2 regions of the Alteromonas sp. MmMcT2-2 genome follow, and region 2 is predicted to be linked to the other one. Evidence: predicted binding sites of a transcription regulator. Region 2 holds the regulator's gene; the other holds the start of a gene.
What was found. Region 2 encodes MetJ, which represses methionine synthesis genes. Its sites were predicted from a motif close to TAGACGTCTAGACGTCTA; they were not measured.
Positions count from the first base shown of each region.

Region 1: the regulator MetJ is predicted to act here: its motif matches at 3,226-3,243, upstream of msrA (peptide-methionine (S)-S-oxide reductase MsrA).

Region 1 is NZ_JAKRFA010000033.1:6,498-18,878, forward strand. It holds gene MHM99_RS16240 (NAD-dependent epimerase/dehydratase family protein) at 1-139, shown strand, start outside; gene MHM99_RS16245 (sodium-dependent transporter) at 253-1,674, opposite strand; gene MHM99_RS16250 (SDR family NAD(P)-dependent oxidoreductase) at 1,986-2,711, opposite strand; gene MHM99_RS16255 (DUF393 domain-containing protein) at 2,701-3,096, opposite strand; gene msrA (peptide-methionine (S)-S-oxide reductase MsrA) at 3,321-3,866, shown strand; gene MHM99_RS16265 (hypothetical protein) at 3,968-5,089, opposite strand; gene MHM99_RS16270 (isoleucyl-tRNA synthetase) at 5,361-7,226, shown strand; gene fldB (flavodoxin FldB) at 7,244-7,780, shown strand; gene MHM99_RS16280 (CLCA_X family protein) at 7,806-8,594, shown strand; gene MHM99_RS16285 (biopolymer transporter ExbD) at 8,737-9,147, shown strand; gene MHM99_RS16290 (collagen-binding domain-containing protein) at 9,329-10,741, shown strand; gene MHM99_RS16295 (cellulose synthase subunit BcsC-related outer membrane protein) at 10,781-12,381, opposite strand, start outside.
Region 2 is NZ_JAKRFA010000015.1:81,353-93,733, reverse strand. It holds gene metF (methylenetetrahydrofolate reductase) at 198-1,085, opposite strand; gene metJ (met regulon transcriptional regulator MetJ) at 1,247-1,579, shown strand; gene MHM99_RS10880 (malic enzyme-like NAD(P)-binding protein) at 1,743-2,978, opposite strand; gene MHM99_RS10875 (hypothetical protein) at 3,658-3,975, shown strand; gene rpmE (50S ribosomal protein L31) at 4,182-4,394, opposite strand; gene priA (primosomal protein N') at 4,862-7,051, shown strand; gene MHM99_RS10860 (cbb3-type cytochrome oxidase assembly protein) at 7,183-7,773, shown strand; gene MHM99_RS10855 (hypothetical protein) at 8,124-8,597, shown strand; gene MHM99_RS10850 (DUF1294 domain-containing protein) at 8,811-9,359, opposite strand; gene hslV (ATP-dependent protease subunit HslV) at 9,662-10,186, shown strand; gene hslU (HslU--HslV peptidase ATPase subunit) at 10,269-11,597, shown strand; gene MHM99_RS10835 (helix-turn-helix domain-containing protein) at 11,693-12,136, opposite strand; gene MHM99_RS10830 (DUF4258 domain-containing protein) at 12,146-12,381, opposite strand, start outside.

The sequences.
Region 1 (12,381 bases), on a different contig from region 2:
AGCGAAGGCGATGGATATTGATGCTCCTCGCTTTTCTGATACTGAAGCGGAACCTGCTGGCAAAGTGATTGACGCCGCACAAAGCTGGGCAAGGCTAAATATTACACCAGAGCATAGCGACCCCTATCGCATGTTTTAGGCTTTCACTTAGTGAAAATACATACTCTGACACAAACAAAAACGGCAAGCTTTAGGCTTGCCGTTTTTAAGTTGAGCTCACTGCTAGCTCACGTCATTTCTTATAAAACCTGACTATCCGAATAGGCTCAACCCGAAGTATTTTACCGCTACCGTGTTTACAAAAATCACGAGTAAAATAAGCGGAATAAAGGTTTTAAGCGAAATATCCACGTACTTTTCAAACCAGCTGCCTTTGTAACCACTGCTGCCCTCTTCCAAAGACGCATTGAAGTTTGCACTCTTCCAACGATAAATAACAAACAAACAAATTAGCAAGCCGTTTAAAGGCAAAATCGTGTCGTAGAACACATCGTAAATGACATCAAATAGTGATTTATCTGCGCCAGCGTAGTGCATAAACGACGTAAGCATATCAACTTTACCGAATGACAACGCACTTAGGATGGCTAGCAAAATCATAATGCTTCCTAGCGACCCAAGCGCCCATTTACGGCTTACACCTTTTTCATCCATAAGCGCCGCAACAGGTACTTCAAAAATAGACACTAGCGACGTAATTGCCGCAAAGAACACTAGTAAGAAGAACAAGCTAGCGACAATCGATGCGCCCATATATCCAATCGAGTCTTGTAACGCTAGAAAGATACTAGGCAGGTAAGTAAAAATCATGCCCACTGACGATTCACTTAAATCATCAGGGTTAATGTCTGGGTTAAAAGAGAAGATGGCAGGAAGGATCATCAAACCCGCAGTGAACGCCACGGCCGTGTCTGTTAACGCCACCAGCTTGGCAGCGCTCGGTACATCTGCACGCTTATCAATGTAGCTACCATAGGTAATAAGAATACCCATACCCAACGATAGAGAGAAAAAGGCCTGCGATAGCGCACCATTCACCACTTCAGCAGTGATTTTTGAAAACTCAGGAACGATGTAGAACTCAACGCCAGCCATCGCATTTTCGCGGGTTAATACGAAGATAACGAGACCGATAAGCATCACGAAAAGCGCAGGCATGAGCAGCTTTGCCGCTTTTTCTATCCCTTCTTTTACACCGCCTTGAAGGATGAGGTAGACCACACCAACAACGGCCGCCATATATAAAAAGATGGCTTCTGAATTAATAAACAGCCCAAAGGTTTCTGGGTTAGCTAACTTGTCTAGATTTCCGCTTACTGCTTCGAACAAATAGCCGAAAAGCCACACAGTAATAACCATGTAGAAAACGGCAATCATGAACGGCGTAGCAATAGCTAGCCACCCCGCGACTTTCCATTTCTTTTCATTACCGCTTATATCACTGTATGCACCAAGCGGGTCTTTTTTAGCATGGCGACCAACTGACATTTCCGCCAGCATTACCGGTAAACAAATGGCAAAAACGAAAATAGCGTACATTAAAAGAAATGCACCACCGCCATTTTTAGCTGCACCGACAGGAAACCCTACCAAATTACCTATGCCTACCGCAGAACCTGCAGCAGCCAAAATAAAACCTATGCGCGATCCGAACTGTTCTCTGGCCCCGCTCATATCCCTTCCTCTTGTTGAGTTATTGTTATAGCAGTTCGCCGTATCACGCCTTGTGATGCACAAACACGTCGTGAGCTCACAATTTATGCTGGTTGTCGGTACTTACTATTCGTAAGAATCAAGCCGAGCGAACTGGTATTATTTATTATCAGGATGGCGTTTGTTGTTATGACTCACGTGTGGCGTCAACGCGTTGTATTGCTACCTCTATGGGCTTATCAATACGCTGCACCATTCCCAAAAATAGCATGGTAACAGCAGTGAAATAAAAAGTCTTGATGTTGGACTTGCTGAAATGATGTTAGACCGTATCACCAAGTTACCACTTCGCCATTCCAGTCGATAAAATGACAAGCTTGGTCTCGATTAAGCGCCGAAAGGTGATGAATAAGCTGTTTAGCGGTAAACTCAGGCGTGAACAGTTTCTTGGCGGCAACGTTCTTTTGAAAAGGCTTAGAAAGCCCCGTATCAACCGTCCCAGGGTGATAACAAACAAGCATCACGTCTTTCAATCTGCGCTTGTATTCTACCGACGCCGTTTTAACCAACATGTTGAGCGCTGCTTTCGACGCGCGGTAGCCGTACCACCCGCCAAGTCCATTATCTGAAATACTCCCTACTCTCGCGCTTAAGCAAACAAGGGTTGAGCCTTCTTTACTCATAATATTCACCAAATGCTTGAGCCACATTGCGGGAATAATGCTGTTAGTCGAAAAATAAGCCGCTAAGGCCTGCTCGCTGACATCTTCCAAACGTTTCTCAGGATGAATGCCATCGCTTTCGCGGTGTAGAAAACCTGTTGTGATAACTACCGTAGTTAACACAACCTGCCGTTCAGCCAGCTGTTCAACAAATTCGCTTATGTGCCTATCGTCCTGTTCGGCCAGCTGATGATAGGTAACATCCCCAGAATGATTGGTGTCAGATATAGGGGCGCGACTAACCGCGAACACCCTAGCACCTTCACTGCTATATTGCTCAATAAGCGCAGACGCAATACCGCCCGACGCGCCCACTATAAGGACGTTATTTTTCACTGGCTTCTCCTGGTATGCAGCGATCGCACTGGCGTTTTTTACCTGTTAACAGGTATGAAATGGTGTATCTATGCTTTGCGAATACATTGTAGAAAGCATCGGCTACATGACGAATAACAGGCCAGCGAAGCGGTGCATATAGCCAACCCATGCCCACGGCTTTCCATGCTTCATGAGTGACATCAAGGCCAGTTATCAACGTCCCGTCTTCACGAAGTCCGTGAATTCTTGCATTGAGTGCATGCCAATCCATGGTTGGATAACGGTTCGAAAAATCGGGGGCCTGAATATCTACCAATGTTAATTTGTTGTGCTTGTCTCTTTTTCTTAAATGACGCATTTCAGCGATACACAACGGACAATACCCGTCATAGAAAATAATCACGACTGAATACCTCTGCCAAATTTTGAACACGTTTATACGCATTCTTACCAGTTGCAAACTGCTTGAAAGAAAGCAGCTAGCCTCACATGTTAAAACCTTTCACTCAGCTCGCACATTATTCTTATTTAATATTCGTTTATACGATAAAAAAACACGCTTGGATGACTTGTGTTGTGACCTACCCGCACCCACACTACAGACAAAGATTAAGAGAGGTTTTTACTATGGCAAATTTACAAGTCGCCACGTTGGCAGGCGGATGCTTTTGGTGTATCGAATCAGCGTTTAATAGCGTTGAAGGCGTGGAAAAAGCAATTTCTGGCTATGCTGGAGGCGAAAAGGCCGATCCAACCTATGAAGAGGTATGCAAAGGAAATACTGGCCATGCTGAAGTGGTACAAGTGACGTTTGATGCCGACAGCATTAGCTACCGAGAGATACTAGAAATTTTCTTTGCGCTGCACAACCCTACACAGCTTAACAGACAGGGCAATGATGTAGGCACACAGTATCGCAGCGCGGTTTTCTATCACGACGATACACAAAAAGCTGAAGCAGAAAAAATTATCGCAGAAATCACAGAAGAAGAGATTTGGCCCGATCCCGTAGTGACTGAAATAGTAGCAGTAAATAACTACTACGACGCCGAAGACTACCACCAAGATTACTTCAAAAATAATCCACAAAACCAATATTGCTCTATGGTGGTGGCGCCTAAACTTGCGAAGTTCAAAAAAACCTTCGCTTCTCGACTTCGCAGCGACGCATAAATAAAACAGCGATATTAAGCGCGCTATCAATAGCGTTAGCCAACAATAAAAAGGGTTGCTTAAAAGCAACCCTTTTGTTTTTCAATCTATTCGTTTTCTTATTATTCAAACCAAACGCTGTTAATTTCTAATGGAAACAATAAAGGCGCTAAGTCTTCATAACGCTTCTTATGAGCTTCGCACGTCGCGTTTTTAAGGTAGTTTTTCTCCCAAGGATCGTTAATGATCCACAAGGTATTTTCAATGGTCACTAGTCCTTCCATCGACGAATTATCCATTGTGTATTGTTCGCAACTCTGATCGCCGGCAACGTCGAAAGTAATAGGGATACGCTTTGTTGGCTTACTGCCACTCACATCAATTACCCACAGTTCATTGTCGTTTCTTGCTGCGCCAAACAAATAGGATGCGCCCGCTGAATGAGTATATAACGCCAGTCCATTGATAGGATGATTACCTGAAGTAAACGAAGGAAGTTGAAGGTTAGGCTCGCTCACTGTGGCAAAATCATTCGACGAGAAAAAGTCTTCATCAACAGCCAATGTAAAAATTCTTGGCTGTCCTGCTTTATCTTTCTCTAGCGCCAGATATAACGTGCCGTCTTCAGCCATCGTCAACCCTTCAATGCCGTCGTTAGGAAAATTACCTACTTCAAAATCGTTGGGAAACTGAAGAGGTCGCACATCCGACATTTCAACCGAGCCATTATCTTTTCGTGTCAATTTTACCAACAAGGTAGGGTAATCTGTTGACCCTGTTTCCTCGTATTTGGTTTCACAGCGAGGGCTTAACGCGCCGGTACGGGTAGCATCTTCGGTAACCGTATAAATTACGTTAGTGTCTCTGGGGTCTACGGCTAGCGCTTCTAAATCAGGTTGCTCGCTCAAATAGCTATAAAAGCAGCTTCGGCGCACGGTATTGGAAAATGAAAAGCGTTCGCTCGATGCGCTCAGCGTTGCGGTATCTGGTGAAATGCTATGAAGTTTCAACTGTTGAGTGGTATCAGCGCTAGCATCTGCGATAGTGACAAGTTGACCGTCTAGCACCACTAACCCTGAGGTTTGAGGATCAAACATAACGTTGCCTTTTTCATCAAGGATCCATTTACCCACAGTGACTTCTGTTAAGTCTTGAGGTTCAGGAGTGATAACAACGTCTTTCGGCTCGCTACAGGCGCTTATCAGTAAAGTGGTTAGCACAGCACTGGTTAAATATTTTAGCATAGTGTGAAGTCCTCTCTCCGTTTATTAAGACGAGAGCAAAAGGTAAAACTGAAAAAATTGTAAGGGAGTATATCGAGCATACCGTTTATTCACAAAAAAGAGTAAGGTTATGCGATAGACATCAGGTTTGCTGAGTACATATATGATTTGGCAACGTTAAATAGTCGTGCTGTCATCATGTTTTCGATTAATGTGCAGCATATTTAGTTAACACGCTTACGTGTATTAATATTGACGAAAATTAAAGGAGAGCGTCATTTCTACGCAGCACTTGCCCCAAGTTATTGCAGGTCCGATAGTAAGAAAGGTGACATCTACAGAATGTCATATTTGGGTAGTAACCAGTAACGCCGATTCACCTACGCTAAATCTATCTGCAAATGAAGTCGTCGTCAGCGGCAATTGTCAACGCGAAACCATACGCGTAGGTAAGTACGCATTTATACACTTGCTCTCTTTCACTTCGTCAGAGCCCTTCGAAGATACTGCGCGGATAGGTTACTCGCTATCTTTTAGCGACGATGCTCAGCAGGCTTCATGGGAAAATGAACAACGCGGGCTTCTTTACGATGGGCAGTCTTCCTTATGTTTCCACTACACCGAGACTCCCGAGACCATATTGCACGGCTCATGCCGTAAGCCTCACTTTCACAGTGATGATGCCCTAGCACAAGTAGATGTACTCCATAAAAATGCGTTCAAAAAGCAAAATGATTTTCCCGATCTCCTGTTGATGACGGGCGATCAAATTTACGCTGATGATGTCGCAGGTCCTATGCTTAAAGCCATACACAGCGTGATTGACCGTTTAGGTCTTTATCATGAAGCACTGGAAGGGGCAGTAGTAACCAACACTAATGAACTTGCCACACATGAACATGGGTATTACGAACGAGAGCAGCTTCTGCCACAAATTGCGACCAATACGGTACTGTCTTCAATATTCTTTGGTGCTAAGAAAAAACCGGTATTCACATCAGTAAACGCGCAAAACCATTTGATTGGCAGTGCGGAGATCATCGCTATGTATTTACTGGTGTGGTCCGACACGCTTTGGGCTGATATCAATATAGATAAAGATGGGATCCCCCCAAAATACCACGCTATTTTCGACAAAGAACACGAATCGCTTAACGGCTTTGTAAAACAGCTACCGCAGGTACGTAGGGCCCTGGCACACATTCCTACCTATATGATCTTTGACGATCACGATGTTACCGACGATTGGAACTTAACCCGGGGCTGGGAACAAGAAGTCTATGGAAACCCTCTATCAAAACGCATGATCGGCAATGCGCTTATCGGCTACTTGCTTTGCCAAGGCTGGGGAAATGCACCAAAAAAAGTAGCGCCATTAATTGCTAAAGTACAAGAATCAATGGGAGAAAGCGGTTTAAACTCGCACGATGAAATCATTGATGAGCTGTTGGATTTTGATCAGTGGCATTACCGTTTAGATACCACACCACCTATTGAGGTTTTAGACACCCGCACGCAGCGTTGGCGCAGTGAATCTAATATGAATAAGCCCTCGGGGCTAATGGACTGGGAAGCACTGTGTGATTTTCAACATTCCATAATCGGCAAAGAATCTGTCATCGTTGTCTCTGCCGCTCCCATTTATGGCGTAAAGGTTATCGAAGCCATTCAAAAGGTGTTTACGTTTTTTGGCAAGGCGCTTACTGTTGATGCTGAGAACTGGATGGCCCACAAAGGCACCGCGAACGTTATATTAAACATATTCAGGCATTACAAAACGCCCCCCGATTTCATCATTCTATCTGGCGATGTGCACTATTCCTTTGTATACGATGTACGCCTGCGCTTTAGGCGCAACAGCCCTCACATCACCCAGTTCACCTGCAGTGGATTAAAAAACGCCTTTCCGGATGGATTGATCAAATGGCTAGATAGATTAAACCGCGTGCTTTATCGCTCTAAATCGCCTCTAAACCTTTTCACAAGACGTCGAAATATGTCAGTAAAAGCGAGAGAGCCAAGTTTGGGCTATGGCGAATTATTCAACGGTTGCGCCATTGGTGTATTAAAAATTTCACAGAAAAACACCGATGTTCAGTGCAAAGCTTTGTTGAGCAACGGTAAAGAGGTAGAATTCCCAGCTTCTAAAGACGATTAGTTCAAAAGAGGTATCTAATGAGTGATAGCGCACTGTCCATCGGATTATTTTACGGCTCAACAACCTGCTATACCGAAATGGCAGCAGAAAAAATCCAAGCGCAGCTCAATAGCCTTTTCGACGAAGATATTGTTGACCTTCACAACATTAAAGACGTTAACCTAACGCGCACGGCCGAATACGACATTATCATTTTTGGTATTTCAACGTGGGACTTTGGCGAGCTCCAGGAAGATTGGGAGTCTCATTGGGAAGAAGTGCACGGTTTGGATTTATCAGGGAAAACCATCGCCTTATTCGGACTTGGCGACCAACTTGGTTACGGTGAATGGTTTCAAGATGCATTAGGCATGCTTCACGATGCAATATTGCCATCAGGCTGTAAGATCGTGGGTTATTGGCCAAACGAAGGCTACGAATTTACCGCCTCAAAAGCGTTAACCGAAGACAAAACTCAGTTTGTTGGCCTGTCTCTTGACGATGAAAACCAATACGACAAAACAGACGCGCGCATCGAAGCATGGTGCGAACAGTTATTGGTCTCGATGGCTTAACGCCTATAAATTTCGGATGTCAGTGTTGGAAAGTAAAGGCCGTATTCATCAGCAGTTTTATCGCAACGGCCCAAGCCACAGGGACGGCGCTGATGTTTCATTTCAAGATATTCGCAAACTGTTTAATTTCGCTACGATCACTGTGGGTAGATGGGTAACAGCAGAAGAACAACAGATCGCTGCCAACCTCTTTTTCGATGCGCTTTACGATCTGGTCGCGATCTTAAATATCAATGAACAGGTGTTATCGTTAAACGGATCCCTGTCACTGGCTTTTGGCAGTGGCGGTCAAAAACACAGCAGTGCCCACTACAACAGTGCGAAAAGACAGCTTGCGCTAGCAAAAAATGCAGGAGCCGGAGCGCTAGCCCACGAATGGTTTCACGCTTTCGATCATTATATTGCGCCGCGCATGTTCGACGGTATTGCCGCCGGCAGCTTTGCTACACAGGCCTGGCTCGACAATGCCCCGATGAATCCTCATCCGTTGAATCAAAAATTGAGCGATTGTTTCTCGCTATTGTTCCTAAATGATCAAAAAAGACCAAATGAGTACTTTGTGCGATCCGTAGAAGCTGATCGCGCGTTAAAAATGTATTATTATGCTATGCCTCAGGAGATGGCTGCCCGCGCATTTGAAGCCTGTATTCAAGATCACGAGATCAAAAACGCATTTTTGGTGCAGGGGACAAAAAAATCAACGGAAGCTAGACTTGGCATTTATCCTCATGGTAACTTGCGTACATCACTCAATCAGGCATTGATGTTGTATTTTTACCAATTAGGTGTCGCTATTTCACATAAACAAACCTAGTTTGTTGTTTTATTACTGTGAAACTGAGTATTTTTTCAACAACAAGTGTTAATGAGCACGCTGTTTTTGTACAAAACCCTGTATATTTTTGTAACAAGCAGTATACTAAAGCGCTCGAACGTAACAGAAGAAAGAAGACGAGATGAAAAGAAAGAAGCATACCTCGGCTGAAGACGAGGCTCAGATTGATATGACCCCCATGTTGGACATCGTGTTCATCATGTTGATTTTCTTCATCGTAACGACCTCGTTCGTGAAAGAGAAAGGTTTGGACGTAAACCGTCCTGAAGATAATCAAGCGAAAAACGATAAGCCTTCAAAAGCGCTTTCTATCCGTATTGATGCTGATGGCACAATTATGATGGGCGGCCGCGAAGTTGATATTCGTCGTGTGGTTGCAAACGCGCAAACATACCTAGCGGAAAACAACACGGATTCAGCTGCTATCCAGGCTCACGAAGACAGTGAGCACGGTACTGTGGTAGAAGTTATGAACCAAGTTAAAATTGCAGGTATTGATAAAGTATCTGTTTTGGTTAAAAAGAGCAGCTAAAACGCCTTTCTGACCACGCAAAATAAAGAAAGCCACCTTCGGGTGGCTTTTTTCGTATAAGACCTTATACCAAAGTATCTCTTGTGCTATCGCATGAATTTTGTTCAGATCGTACCATTCGGTGTGTCTGGAAAATCCATGTTGAAACTCGGTTCCAGACTCTGATGTCACTGGAGCCATTATGCACAAAAAAATACTCTACACTGCTGTACTTGCAGCGGTTATGTCAGCACCACAAGTGTCTGCCGCCAAAATTGAATTGAGTGAAGCGTTTGAATACAACGCATTCATCTTCGATAGCTTTACTGGCCAATCTTCCGATGTTGAAGGAAGACTAGCTGTCGGTGGCGAAATGAACGTAACCGATTTCAATGTTGGCTTACTGTTATCGCCAGATATGTCTGAGTCTGCTCTTGCCGTAGGCGGTAACCTTCATTTCACGCGCGGTGATGTTCACGGTGGTTCAACTACCGTGTCAGGTATGGTGTTTGGATCTGAACTCACATTCGATAAAGCGGTTAACGCTCAGCAGACTGTAAATCTCATTAATTCTACGGTGAAGTCTGGCGGTATCTCATCCAAAGGTGATGTCAAACTAGGTAACTCAAATGTTGTATCAGGTGATGTGCACGCCAATACTGTGAAACTTGGTGGGCCTAATAGTGTTTACGACAGTGTGAGCAACCCTGCTTTATATGGCTCCCAAGTTGAAAACGGAAACGTATTTGCTGAGTCTAGCGTTGAACTTGATAGCAGCGAAGTTAACGGTACCGTAACGCTTAACGACGTTAACAATTACACCGCTATCAATGGTTCGACAGCAACATCTGTTGAACAGGGCAGCGTGAGTAAGGCTAACGTTAACAATATCGACTTTAATGCTATTGCTGCCGAAGTAACAGCGCAGTCTCAGGAGTTTGCGTCAATGTCGGTGAATGGCACAACAACATTGTCGTGCACTGACGCTAACGATTCGGATCAAGCGGTTGCTTGTACCGACGCTAGCAAGGATGTATTAAATACCATTACCTTCTCTGGCTCTGATGATATCAATATCTACAATATTGACGCTAGTTGGTTCAGCGCTGCTGATAAAGGCATTGTTTACGATTTCTCAACCACCAGCTACAACATCATCAATGTCTACGGTGAATCAGTTGAGTTATTTAACACTGGCTTCTTTAATACGGCCTTTACGCAGGAAAATGAATATTTCAGAGAAAATGGCCAGTACAGAGACAATGACAACAATGTAGGTCAGCGTCATGATGGCCTTTATACCAACAACATCTTGTTTAACTTTGTTGATGCTGATTTTCTTACACTACATAGTGTGGGTGTTAAAGGTAGTGTACTGGCGCCATATGCAGAGCTAAGTTTCTACAATGGCCATGTAGACGGTAATGTCATTGCTAATAGTTTGGTCACTCCGTTGGTGCAACTGATTAATGACGACGGCGAAACCTACAATGCGCCGACAGGCCAAGTAAATAACTATCAGTTCGGCGCTATCAACGTAAGTGAACCTGCATCAATCGCCCTTTTATTTGGCGCTGGATGTTTCATGCTAGCTAGACGTAGAAAAGCGAATTAACGCTTTAAAAAGAGAGTGAATCTTCAGGCAAAAGCGGCTTTATAGTGCAAAGCCGCTTAATCTTGGCGAAGACAGCAAAAGCTCATCGCTTGTTACACCAGCACCTCGCCCTTCTCGCCACCTTATCTGAATACCCGCTTCAAATGCTTGGTACTCAACCGCAAATGCTTTTCCTATATACCCAGCCACAATCCAGTTGTGATTGATTCGATACTGACCTTCAGCCATAAAATTTCCGCTTAAACCCGTATCTGAGCTTTCACCAAGGGTCGCGTTCTCGTCTGCCGTAGGAAATGCACCTCCAATCGGAAAGCGCAGATCATCGTCTTGTTCAACACGTGAAAGCGCAAGTGAACTTCGAAGTTTAACTTGCCAGTTTAGCGCCTCAAGCGTTAACAGCTCTGAATAGCCCCCGATGCTGACAAACTGACTGGGGCTAAAGTAGCCACCATTGCCGACCGTAAAGCCGCTTAAATTTTTATCGTAGCTTGTATAGCTCAAGAATGGCCCTACGCGCCAATAATCAAGCATGGGAGATATCATGGTAGCAATATCGTAACTCACATCACCCCGTAGAGAGAGTGCGCTATTGTCGTCAACCTGCTCGCCTTCTAAGCGACTAACCTGAGCAGTACCTGCAACAGACCAGTTGTCGGCCACTGCATGCGCTACTAACCCTCTTATGCCACTTTCTATCACGTAGCCCCAAGGTTTCGCGTGATCAGCATTGAAGGTTCCGGTTTGGCTTAATAAGCTGTCTTCTTTTGCCTTTCTAAATAAGGTTGCAGCTACCGTTGTACTGGTAAGAAATTTGGTTGCAGATATCTGCCCCGTTACTTTAGCGCCGACGGGTTGATCGAACATGGCATATTCAAGGTTAGCGTAAAAATTGAAATCAGGTGCCTGATAATGCGCTTCGGCGCGAAGCCCCTTATCTTCAAAGCCGCTTATTCCCGAAAATGCTCCACTCAATTGGTCGTTACCAAACCAGTCACCAACTTGAGGACTACCGCTGTAGAATTGCTTATAGTCGAGTGATACTTGCCACAGCCAGTTTTCATAACCGCTGCCAATACCAATATATTGCGACAGAACATCGAAATTACCGAGTCCCTCGCTCCCGCTTCGACTGCGAGTATTAATACCGTAGACTGCACTTAGGCCATCTTTAGTTTGTGCTGTAACTCCCCGCGCATCGCGATTTTGATAGGCTAGCCAAAACTGTTTTCTGGGCCAGGCGTTACGTGTGGTGCGTTCTTGCAATATGCTTTTTACCGCACTGTATCTCAGCGACAATCGGTTCAGTGTGGCTTCGTCGTCTTGATTAATTGTAACCAATTCATTGGCAATTACCGCATCGGTTGGCGTCTTCGCGAGCACTCGCTCGAACGCCGCGGTGGCGGTTGTGGTGTCTTGTATCTCTTTAGCAGCCCACCCAATTAGTGCTTGCTCATCTACACTTAACGATCTCAAACGGGCGAGTGCTTCGCCTGACTCAATACTTTGCTTGTAGCGCCGTGTATCGTAAAACTGAGCCTGTCGGCTAGCCAGACCATCAGCACAGCGTCGAATGAAAACCTCAGTATTGACACTACATGCTAGGTCGAACGCGCTTTGCTTGGCCGTGTCGCTGCTTTGCG
Region 2 (12,381 bases):
GGTAAACAGCGCGGTTTTATCTATGCGTACTGTTATAAAGCATCGATAGTTCATTACATGTTATATCAGATGGTAACTGCGGGCGGCCTTGGTGGCAAAGTTTAATGCAGGCTTTATACAACAAAGGCGCATTGACTGCGCCTTTTGTGGAGTACTTCATTAAACAACGTAAGCACGGTCCTGATTGTCGTTATTTATTAAGCGCCTGAACGCACGCCGAGCATGTGGCAGATGGCGTAGCTCAATTCACTACGGTTCAAAGTATAGAAATGGAAGTGTTTTACCCCTTCTTTAGCGAGTACTTTAACTTGGTCCATAGCAATGTTAGCGCCTATAAGATTACGGGTAGCTTGGTCGTCGGCATCAAGGCCGTCAAACATCTTGTGCAACCATCCCGGCACATGAACATTTGTGAACCCCGCAAATTTCACCAGTGTTTGGTAGTTGGTTACCGGCAAAATACCCGGAACGATATCTAAGTCGACACCCGCTGCGGCTGCACGGTCTCTAAATCGAAGGTACACACTCGTATCGAAAAAGAACTGGGTTATCGCTTCTGTGGCACCTGCTTCTGCTTTGCGCTTAAGGTTTAGTAAATCAAACTGCGCATTTGGTGCTTCAGGGTGCTTCTCTGGATAGGCAGCAACAGAAATATCAAAATCGGCAACGTCTTTTAGCAAGGCAACAAGATCAGAGGCATACATCTCTGTCTTTTCTACTCCTGGCGGTAAATCGCCACGAAGCGCAACAATACGGCGAATGCCTGAATCCCAGTAGTCTTTAGCAATTTGTTTAAGTTCATCTCGGCTAGCATCAACACAGGTCAAGTGAGGAACCGCCGCGACACCGGTTTGCTGCTGAATGCGTTTTACAACGTCGTGGGTTCTGTCACGCTCACCGCTATTCGCGCCGTAGGTTACCGACATGTAGCTTGGCTTTAGTGGCGCGAGACGTTCAACTGACTTCCACAGGGTCTGTTCCATGGCTTCCGTTTTAGGCGGAAAGAATTCAAAAGATACATCAATATCACGCAGTTCCGACAGGGACTGGTTTAATGCATCGATACCTTGTGCGTAAGAAACCATGGCTTTTTCTCTCAAAAATGTATTCTTATAGACGTTTAGACGTCTAAATTAAAGAATATATGTCTAGACGTCAAGAGGTTTACACTGCTCAATTGACCTTTTCGTGAACTTGTTTAGAATTTCTCTTCATAACATAAAAAAGAGTAGACCGAGTTAGTACAATGGCAGAATGGAACGGTAAATATATTCACCCCTACGCAGAGCATGGCAAGAAGAGCGAACAGGTAAAGAAAGTCACTGTCTCTATACCTATTAATGTGCTTAAGGCGCTTACTGATGAGCGTACTCGCCGCCAAATCAATAATCTGCGTCACGCCACTAATTCAGAACTGTTGTGCGAAGCATTTTTGCATGCGTTTACCGGTCAACCATTGCCTAACGATGATGACCTGCGCAAAGACAATCCTAATCGCGTACCGGCTGAAGTAAGACGTATTATGGAAGAAATGGGTATTGATCCAAGCTTCGAAAACGATGTGTCGGAAGACGACTGATATTTGGTATTAAAGAGAAACGGCGCTTTGTTGTAAGTTATTGCTAGTTGATAACCTACAACACGGCGCCGTTTTTTATGTACTTGTATTCTCTAAGCGCACCTTTTAGCAAATAAAGGTTGGGCACTAGCCCCTCCATTTTTTTGCTTTATGCGCCAGAATTTTATTCTTCTGGGCTTTCAGGCACGCGTGCAACGCCAGATTCAATCGCAGCCTTAGATACGGCGGTAGCAATACGCTCGCATAAACGCGGGTCCATAGGTTTAGGAATAATGTACTCCTTACCAAATGTCAGACTAGTACTCTTACTGGCAGCTAGTACTTCTTCTGGTACAGGCTCCTTCGTGATAGCACGAAGGGCTTCTACTGCCGCTACTTTCATTTCATCGTTAATGGCCGTTGCACGAACATCTAGTGCTCCACGGAAAATAAACGGGAAACACAGTACGTTGTTAACCTGGTTAGGGTAGTCCGAGCGTCCGGTAGCCATAATAAGATCTTTACGTACTTCGTGAGCAAGTTCAGGCTTTATCTCAGGGTCTGGGTTAGAACATGCAAATACAATTGGGTTTTCAGCCATCAAGGCCAGTGTTTCTGGTGGTAAAACATCCGGTCCTGACACACCAACAAAAATATCCGCGCCTTCCATTACATCTTCAAGCGTACGCTTGTCAGTATTGTTAGCAAATAGCTTTTTGTGCTCAGTTAAGTCTTCGCGACGAGTATGGATAACGCCTTTTCTGTCTAGCATATAAATACGCTCACGCTGGGCACCACACTTTATAAGCAGTTCCATACAAGCGACCGCTGCTGCACCGGCACCCATACACACAATTTTAGCGCTCTCTATGCTTTTACCCTGAATTTCCAGAGCATTAAGCATGCCCGCTGCAGTAACAATAGCGGTACCGTGCTGATCATCATGAAATACCGGAATTTTACAGCGCTTAATTAGCTCTTGTTCAATCTCAAAGCATTCAGGCGCTTTAATGTCTTCTAAGTTAATGCCGCCAAATGTGTCAGCGATATTCGCTACTGTATTAATGAACTCTTCGGTTGTACGATGCTTCACTTCAATGTCAATGGCATCCAGGCCAGCAAAGCGTTTAAACAGAAGGGCTTTACCTTCCATAACAGGTTTCGATGCCAGTGGGCCTAGGTTACCCAACCCTAAAATCGCGGTTCCGTTACTGATAACGGCAACCAGGTTTCCTTTACCCGTGTACTTATAGGCGTTATCTGCATCTTCAGCAATTTCTCTGACCGGCTCGGCAACGCCTGGGCTGTAGGCAAGAGCAAGGTCATCGACGCTATCTGCTGGCTTAGATAACTCTACGCGGATTTTTCCGGGTGTGGGTTTGGCGTGATAGTCGAGTGCGCGTTGTCTAAAATCTGACATGTAAAAAGGTATCCTTAGATGTAGGGTTCATCGGTGTTTTCGTTCACGCTCTGTAGCTATTTTATTGTCGTTATAGTTATAGGTAGATAAACGTAAGCGCGTTACAACCAAGTAATGACAAAAGTGATTATAAATAGTTGTTAGCACTAGGGCTTGTTGATCTTTGTTTTACAGCAATCATCAATAGGCCCCAAGGTGGCATGTGGAAAAGCAGACTAGGCGTTAACCTTTACTGATTTTGTTCACATACCTTAATGGATACAAGCCTCTGGTTTATGTACCCAAAAGCGCCATAAGTCTTGAAAGCAATGCATTATTCACAGAATTAATGCTCACTATCAAAGTGCCGATCGCAACTCTAACACAGCCAATCACTGTGTACATATCTGATCAGAATTCTCATATACCAATGTAGGTTAGGCATACTAATTAGACCAGTAAAATGGGGCTATAATTACCATTCATGCTATTTATTTTTACTTGTTGTAACATTCTGTAGGTCTATTGTGTGGAGGATGAAAACAAAGCTATCAAAGGGGTCTACGTTCTCATAAATGCATTGGACAGAAACCCAAATCAGGAAAATGGAACGAAGGGATATACCTCGTTAATTCTCCATCTAATATTTCTGATAAAATCCTGTGAAAGCCCACTCAAAATTCGCGCTGAAGGCGAGGATATGACAGAAAGAAAACTAATAACCGTGCTAACCGATGTGTGCGAAAGCGTAAAATCTACCAATAATGGATTTGTTTGGCTAACTCACGTAGGGCATTGGAGAGCGCCGCAAGTGATTGCCGTGTTTAATACTGAGCAGGAGAAGCAGCGGGCGTTAACTAATGGTTGGGATATAGACTTCATAAACCAAGTGAATATTGCTTTGGCGTCAATTAAGTCAGCACCCGTTGGTATTTATTTTGATAGCGAAGAAGAGTGTAAGAAAGTGAGTGGCGGCAATTGGGACAGGCATTTATCTAATGTTAAAAACCTTCACTGAGTTCAGGTTACGCTGAATATTGTAAATTAAGCTAAAAACGTTTTCAGAAAGGCGAGTTGCAGGGCTTGTTAAACTGGCTAGGTACTGGCCTGACGTAGGACAACGGCGGTAAAGCGCTGTTTGGCACACCTTGTTTGTGTGAAGCGTGAATTTTAAGCAATAAAAAAGCGCCATAAAGGCGCTTTTTTTCGAACTCGATATCAGGCTTACTTTTTGCCCAATGCACCGAAACGCTTCTTGAAGCGATCAACACGACCACCAGTGTCAACGTTACGTTGCTTACCAGTGTAGAATGGGTGACATGAAGAACATACGTCTAGGTTGATGTCTTTACCAAGCGTAGAGCGAATGTTCATTACGTTACCACATGAGCAAGTTGCTGTGATTGCTTCGTATTTTGGGTGGATATCTTGTTTCATTGGGTTACCTCACATAATAAGGCCGTATCGCTATACAACCCGAAGTCGCACACCATACGTTACTTAATTCAAATGATAAGTTGTTCAAAGAACAGCCTATCGCAAAAGAGCGGCGCATAATAAAGGATGGCAGGGCCTTGATCAAGCGGTTTTTGGCCAAATGCTAAACAAGAGAGCTAGGCAAGGTAGCCGTATAAAAAGGTAGCCGTATAAAAAGGCCAAACAAAAAACATTCTTTTTATGCTTAACAGTAAAGTATGTTTAAATATTTGTCTTTCAAGGCTCGGTCAGATGCTCAAGTGGCAAAATCATGCGCTAATAGCAAAATGTGTAGCTAGCTGTTAGCAGCGCAAACTGCTGTAACGTATAGGTCTGCAAGAAGCCTCAGTATAATTAGTTTCAACATAAGAAGCTTAGTAAGCGCATTACGCGCTTTAACAATCGTCAAATAAGGTAGAACCTTCGCAATGGCCTTTATCCAAGTTGCCGTGCCAGTGCCACTGCGCCAACTTTTCACGTATACCCACGATAACGCACTAAGTGCGGGTGTAAGAGTAGTTGTGCCTTTCGGTCCGCGCAAACTTGTGGGCGTAGTTGTTGAAACCCTACACAAAACTGAAAGCGACATTGAAAACTCCAACAAGCTAAAAGCCATTGAGTCGGTACTGGACGATAGCCCTATTATAGATGGGGTGTTATTGAAAATGGCCCAATGGCTGTGGCAGTACTATCATCATGCGCCGGGTGAAGTGCTACACGCCATGCTGCCTGTTTTATTGCGCAAAGGCGAGTCAGCAGCGCCAACACCCCAAGACATGTTGATGCTTACCGAAGAAGGTAAGCAAACGACTGCAGACACGTTATCGCGGGCGCCTAAACAACAAGCCTGTTTTACTGCACTGGCCGGTGGTGCCTTATTAGCGTCCCAAGCGCGCAAGCAGTATGGCGCACCTGCGGTCAAAGCACTTGTCGAAAAGTCATTGATAAGCATTGAAGAAGTTGCGCCTGAATTTAAGTCAGGCAGTTGGCTTGCCTCGTTATCGGTGTCTGAAAAGCCAATTCCAGATACTGAGCAATCGGTTGCCATTGCCGCACTTAATCGTCAGCAGGGCAATTTCGCTGTAAGTTTGCTTGAAGGGATTACCGGTAGCGGTAAAACGGAAGTGTATCTTCAAGCTATCGAACCCTTGCTGCGTGAAGGGAAGCAAGTGCTTATACTTGTGCCAGAAATTGGGCTGACGCCGCAAACGGTGTCACGCTTTGAAAAGCGCTTTGGTATTGCAGTGGGCGTTTTACACTCTCAGCTTTCTGATAAAGAACGGTTACATGTATGGCAGCGAGCAAAAGCAGGTGAACTCGGGATAATCATCGGTACTCGCTCGGCTATTTTCACCCCGCTGCACAACCCCGGCATGCTGATTGTGGATGAAGAGCACGACGAGTCTTTTAAACAACAAGATGGACTTCGCTACCACGCCCGTGACTTGGCAGCTATGCGGGCTAAGCAGCACAATATTCCTCTTTTATTAGGCAGCGCCACGCCCGCACTCGAAACACTTAATAATGCGCTAAGCGGTCGCTATGCCCATTTGCAGTTAACTAAGCGAGCGGGAGGGGCGAAAAGCACGCATCAGCATGTGTTGGACGCGCGTGACCAACCCATTCACTACGGTATTTCGCAAGGCTTGCTAACGATAATGCGCCAGCATATCAACGCGGGAAATCAGGTATTGGTGTTTGTGAATCGCAGAGGCTATGCGCCAGCGCTGCTTTGCCATCACTGCGGCGAAACCGTCATGTGTAAGCGTTGTGACCGCCCTTATACTGTGCATAAAGCGCAGAACCGTTTACAGTGTCATCACTGCGGCGGCATGCGCTCAATGCCATCAAACTGCGAAGCGTGCCATCACAATGAATTAGTTACGGCGGGTACGGGCACCGAGCAAGTCGAGCAAGGGCTTGCAAGTTTATTTCCCGGTGTTAAGCAGGTACGAATAGACAGCGATACCGTGCGGGGCAAAGACAAACTGCATCAGACGCTAGATGCAATAAACCGCCAAGAGTACCAGCTGCTGGTAGGTACCCAAATACTATCAAAAGGTCACCATTTTCCGCATGTAACCTTAGTGGCGGTGCTAGATTGTGATGGTGCACTTTTTAGTGCCGATTTTAGAGCACCAGAAAAGCTCGCTCAGCTTGTAACTCAGCTTGCTGGAAGAGCAGGGCGCGCCAGTAAACCTGGTGAGATGTGGCTGCAAACTCACAACCCCCATCACCCTTTGCTACAAGATTTAGTGCACAATGGCTATGGGCATTTCGCCAGACACGCTTTAATGGAGCGAAAAGCGGCAGGGCTTCCCCCATTTATTAGCCAGTTTGTCATTCGCGCAGAAGCGACCGACAGCAGTTTGGCCTACCGCTTTTTACAAGACAGTAAGCAAGTATTTCTCCAGCAGCATGCCATTGAGCTAAATGGCCCGTTTCCTTGTTTGATTGAAAAGCGGCAAGGCAGGTTTCGGTTTATGCTGGTATGCAGCCATGAAAAGCGTGCGCCGCTTCACAATGCGCTGCGTTTGGCGCTGCCATTTTTACAGGCGTTGCCACAGGCAATGAAGGTAAGGTGGTCGATAGATATTGATCCTACCGATTTCAGTTAGCTTGTTGGGTTGCAATACGTTAAAATTTCTGCAGGATTGAAGTGCAGGAAAGCTGCTGCTTCATAAAGATTTGGTATATGACGTTTTCTTACGCATACAAACAACGATAACAAGTAGGAATATTGCCGACTATGGCTCAACGCGATTATGTCTCTCGTGGACGCTCTCCTCAAAAAAAGAAGCCTGCTGGTAAAGGTAGAAAACCGGCCAGAAGCGCGCAATCAAATGCGCAATCTAACGCCCCGGTTTCTGGAAAACTTCCTATTGTGCGCCTTGTTGGCGTATTCGCATTGGTGATTGGCTTTGGTGCATTTTTGTGGTCAATAAAAGACAATGTAGAAGACGACGTGGATACACAAGCTTCACGACCTGTGGCTCCTACAGAAGAGACGTTACCTGAGCTTCCTGAAGAAGAATGGGAGTACATTAAGACCCTTCCAGGATATGAAGTAGAAGTTGAGGTCAAAGAGCAAGAAAAATCTGACAAACGCTATTTAATGCAGTGCGCCTCGTTTAGAACCCGCGCGCAGGCTGAAGAGATGAAAGCCAAAATTGCATTCCAAGGTTTAGAGGCGCTTATCAGACACAGCACTGGCAGCAACGGCGATTGGTTCCGCGTTATTCTGGGCCCTTACGAGTCTAAGCGTGATGCAGAAAAAGCCAAGCACAGTCTGCGTAAAGTGAACATTGCGACATGCCAAATTTGGTACTGGAATTTGTAGCAGATTATTGTAGGTAACACTTAATGCGGTGCATACGGCGCTGAAATAGCGCGTAGAGAAAGGATGCGTTTACAAGGAAGTATCAATGTATTGCCATCACCGAACAACCAAATTACGCCGCTTATAGCATAGAAGAGCTTGAGGACGTTCTGGAAAATATTGATAAGCAGGCCTTTCCAGAACGCTATCAGGCAGCAAAAAATGAGCTCGCTGCTAAGCGGGCAACGCTGCCACCTGAGAATGATACGGATAGCGCCCATCAAGATGAGCATTTTACTCGACCTAAGTGGTCTGAGCTTCATCCAATAACACGTATCAGTAACGGCGCTTTTTTAGTACTCATTGGCGCAATGTTCGTAATTGTTTTAACCGATTTTATTGTGATCAATTCTTGGCTAGACAATTCGAATTGGGCCATCGTACTTCTCACTGTTGTTTATAGCGCCTTTTATTACCTCACTATTTTTGTTGATAAACGATACGCGCAGTATGTAACTAAAGATTTGCGTGGAAAAATGACGTTATTTGGCATGCCGCTATTAGCCTTTTTCTTGTGGTTTAGTTTTGTTGATACGGCATTGCCCTACACGCTTCACTTAGCGTCCGATAAACAAGAAACAGAAAGAAAATTTGCTTATGAAAAAGGAAGCGGCTCTAAGCACTGTCGACATCCACTTTTGCTAAAAGAGAACGGTCCCCTGTCTGATGGGCGCTTATGCTTAAGGGAAAGTGAGCACAAACGCCTACCGAATAAAGGATGGGTGTATGTTAAGGGCTACGAAAGTGGTTTTGGTTTTGACATTGAAGGGTATCGATTTCGCTAAATTTCAACCATGAATGCCTGCGTATTAATCACTTCAAATGCAATTAGCCCAAGCAAAATGAGATTAACCAAAACCGTTACCCAATAAACCCTCATGAATGCCGATTTACTACGCTTATGCTCATACCAGTCCCTTCGGGAAGGTCTGGCAAGCTTCCTAGCTTCATTCTGGGAATTTGAAAGGGAACAGCCATTCCTGCATTCCCACGCTTTGCTAGGAAACTTGCCAGCGCCTTCTGAGTGGGCAATTATCTATGCGGATTGGTATTGACATCTGTTGGGCTAGCAATGCACCAGGCCAACCTCCCAATAGGCTTAATATATGCAGTTTTGCTTCTGAAACTCGCCGTTTTTCCTTTTTTGCAGCCGATTTGTCTATGCCGTAAAACAGTATGGTAAGCAAACTTACCGCGCCATAAACGATAGGTACTATAAACGGTAGCCGACCTGACAATGTAAATAACGCAAGTGCACCGGAGAAAATACTCAGTACGATAACATTACGTTTTCTTCGCGAGGTTGGCTTATTGGCGCGTAAACGTTTTGCTTTGTGATCCTTGAGTAAGCTGATGTTGCAGGCGCGGTGATTACCATTTCTATCCTGCTCAACTTCATAAACAATAATGTCGCCATTAACCGGGCGCCTAGAGCGTTGTTTAAACGCTTCGATATGAGTAAACGCGCGCGTGCCTCCACCGTTAGGCTCTACAAAACCATAACCTTTAGCATCGTCCCACTGTTGAATTCTTCCCTGATACTTCACTACCACTCCTTTAAAACCATTATGTAGCGTCTTCATTGTTGCTACTTTATCTGTGCTCTATCACCTAGGCATTATTTCACTTGGCCATAGAGTGTGTTGGCGAGAGTATGCACTCAATAAATGATGTATTCAATAAGCACCGTATGCGCTAAGCCCATATAGTAGGCAGCTCTGAGCGCACATTCTTTTGTCTTACCCTTGAAATTAAAAAGCCTTCCCCCACTTATTTGTTATTGAATTTGAACGCTGCTGCCTTTGCTAGACGAAAAACGCAGCAGCGCCCAGCCAAACGGGGAATTAACGTGACAACGATTGTATCTGTACGACGTGGGAATCAAGTGGTAATGGCCGGTGACGGACAGGTATCACTGGGCAATACCGTAATGAAAGGTAATGCGCGCAAAGTGCGCCGTTTATACCACGACAAGATTTTAGCGGGCTTTGCTGGTGGCACGGCCGACGCATTTACGCTGTTTGAGCGCTTTGAAGCAAAGCTTGAAGCCCACCAAGGCCATTTGACCAAAGCGGCGGTAGAGCTTGCCAAAGACTGGCGGACTGACAGGGCGCTTCGCAAACTAGAGGCATTGCTTGCCGTAGCAGACGAAACCGCATCGTTTATCATTACCGGTAACGGTGATGTGGTGCAGCCAGAACAAGATCTTATTGCGATTGGCTCTGGTGGTAACTACGCGCAAGCTGCAGCTACTGCACTACTTGAAAATACAGAGCTAAGCGCGAAAGAAATTGCTGAAAAAGCACTGACCATAGCGGGTGATATTTGCGTATTCACTAACCATAGCCAAACGGTTGATGTACTAGATTACTAAGTAATAGCTGAGTGCTGTTATCGGCTTGCTGTCGCTCGTATGAATTTGAGTACAGCAAGCGCTGTTAGAAAAGGGTTTATTCATGTCTGAAATGACACCAAGAGAAATTGTTCACGAGTTAGACCGACATATTATTGGTCAACAAGATGCCAAGCGCGCTGTATCTATTGCACTTCGAAATCGCTGGCGTCGTATGCAGCTTGAACCTGAGCTGCGCCAAGAAGTTACGCCAAAAAATATTTTGATGATTGGCCCTACGGGTGTGGGTAAAACTGAAATAGCCCGCCGTTTAGCAAAACTTGCTAACGCGCCGTTCATTAAAGTTGAAGCGACTAAGTTCACTGAAGTGGGCTATGTAGGTAAAGAAGTTGAGACCATCATTCGTGATCTTGCTGATATTGCGGTGAAGATGACGAAAGAAAATGAAATGAAAAAGGTGAAATTCCGCGCAGAAGAAGCTGCGGAAGAGCGCATTTTAGACGTTTTGCTGCCTCCACCAGAAGATGCATGGGGTAATAAGGAAAATGTTGAAGATCGCGGTACGCGCCAAGCATTTCGTAAAAAGCTTCGTCAGGGCGACTTAGACGACAAAGAAATTGAAATTGATGTGGCACTTCCGCAGGTGGGCGTAGAAATTATGGCGCCTCCAGGTATGGAAGAAATGACCAATCAGCTTCAGGGCATGTTCCAGAATTTGTCGGGTTCGCAAAAGAAAAAGAAGAAGCTGAAAATTAAAGAAGCGTTCAAACTACTTATTGAAGAAGAGGCTGCACGCCTTGTGAATCAAGAAGATTTGAAAGAAAAAGCCATTGAGTCGGTAGAGCAGCACGGTATTGTGTTTATCGACGAAATTGACAAAATCTGTAAGCGTGAGGGCAACTCGTCGGCCGATGTGTCTCGCGAAGGTGTTCAGCGTGACTTGCTTCCACTTGTGGAAGGTTCAACGGTATCGACAAAACACGGCATGATTAAAACTGACCATATCTTGTTTATCGCTTCGGGCGCATTCCAAATGAGCAAGCCGTCTGACCTTATTCCAGAGCTTCAGGGTCGTCTTCCAATTCGCGTTGAGCTATCTGCCCTTAAAGTCGGTGACTTCAAGCGCATTCTTACCGAGCCGAATGCGTCATTAACGCACCAGTACATTGCGCTAATGAAGACAGAAGGCGTGGATATTAGTTTCGACGATTCTGGTATTCAGCGTATAGCCGAAGCGGCATGGCAGGTGAATGAGCGCACTGAAAACATTGGTGCCCGCCGTTTGCACACCGTGCTAGAGCGCCTTATGGAAGACATCTCGTTTGACGCCTCTGAAAAGAGCGGTGAGTCATTCGTGATTGATGCTGATTACGTTAACAGCCACCTAGAAACCTTGGTAGATAACGAAGATCTGTCGCGCTTTATCTTGTAATTTAGCGCTAAGTAGAAGTTTCCCCGTTAGTTGATATGTTCAACTAACCCTTCTACATGAACAAGAATTAAAAAGCCGACGTTAAGTCGGCTTTTTTACCATTCTACTTTTTCCCAATGGTCTTCGACTTCTTCAAGACGAATTATTTTTGCAGCTTCTTCCGCTTGGGTATTTGCTAGTAAATCAAGAAAGTAACTTACGGGATTATTCTTCTCTTGGCTTTCCATGTATAAGGCTCTTAAGGCAGCATCTGTTGTCCGTGGAATTTTTGTTTGACCTTTCTCATAACGCGCAATGGTCTGTTCATCAACACCAAAACGATTCGCCAGCATTTTTTGAGAAACATTTAGTTCTACACGTAAGAATTTAAACTCATCATGAGCAAGAGGCTTGTTGGTATTAACAATTGTCTGTGCTATCGCACTATGAAGACCGTTCATATCGTCAATGCTTGTATATTCTTCACCGTCTACAACTTCAACGGTAACACCGTTTTTCAGGTATACATTTGATAACCCGCTTTCAGTGTAATGGTACATTTTACCCTCTCAACTTATCCATACAGTAATTAGAAATGACATTGGACTATCATGATGATTTTTAAGTGCAACAGTGAGTTCGATAACTTTGCCCGCAGCTAAACCTTTCAAATTAAATTTCCAGTCTCCAGAAATATCAAGATATGGCCCCTCTCTAAATACTGAGTGCTTACTTTTTAATAAAGTGATTACCTGACCTGTAGTGATTCCTCGCTCATGCATGCGCTGTTTAACATGTTTAGTCC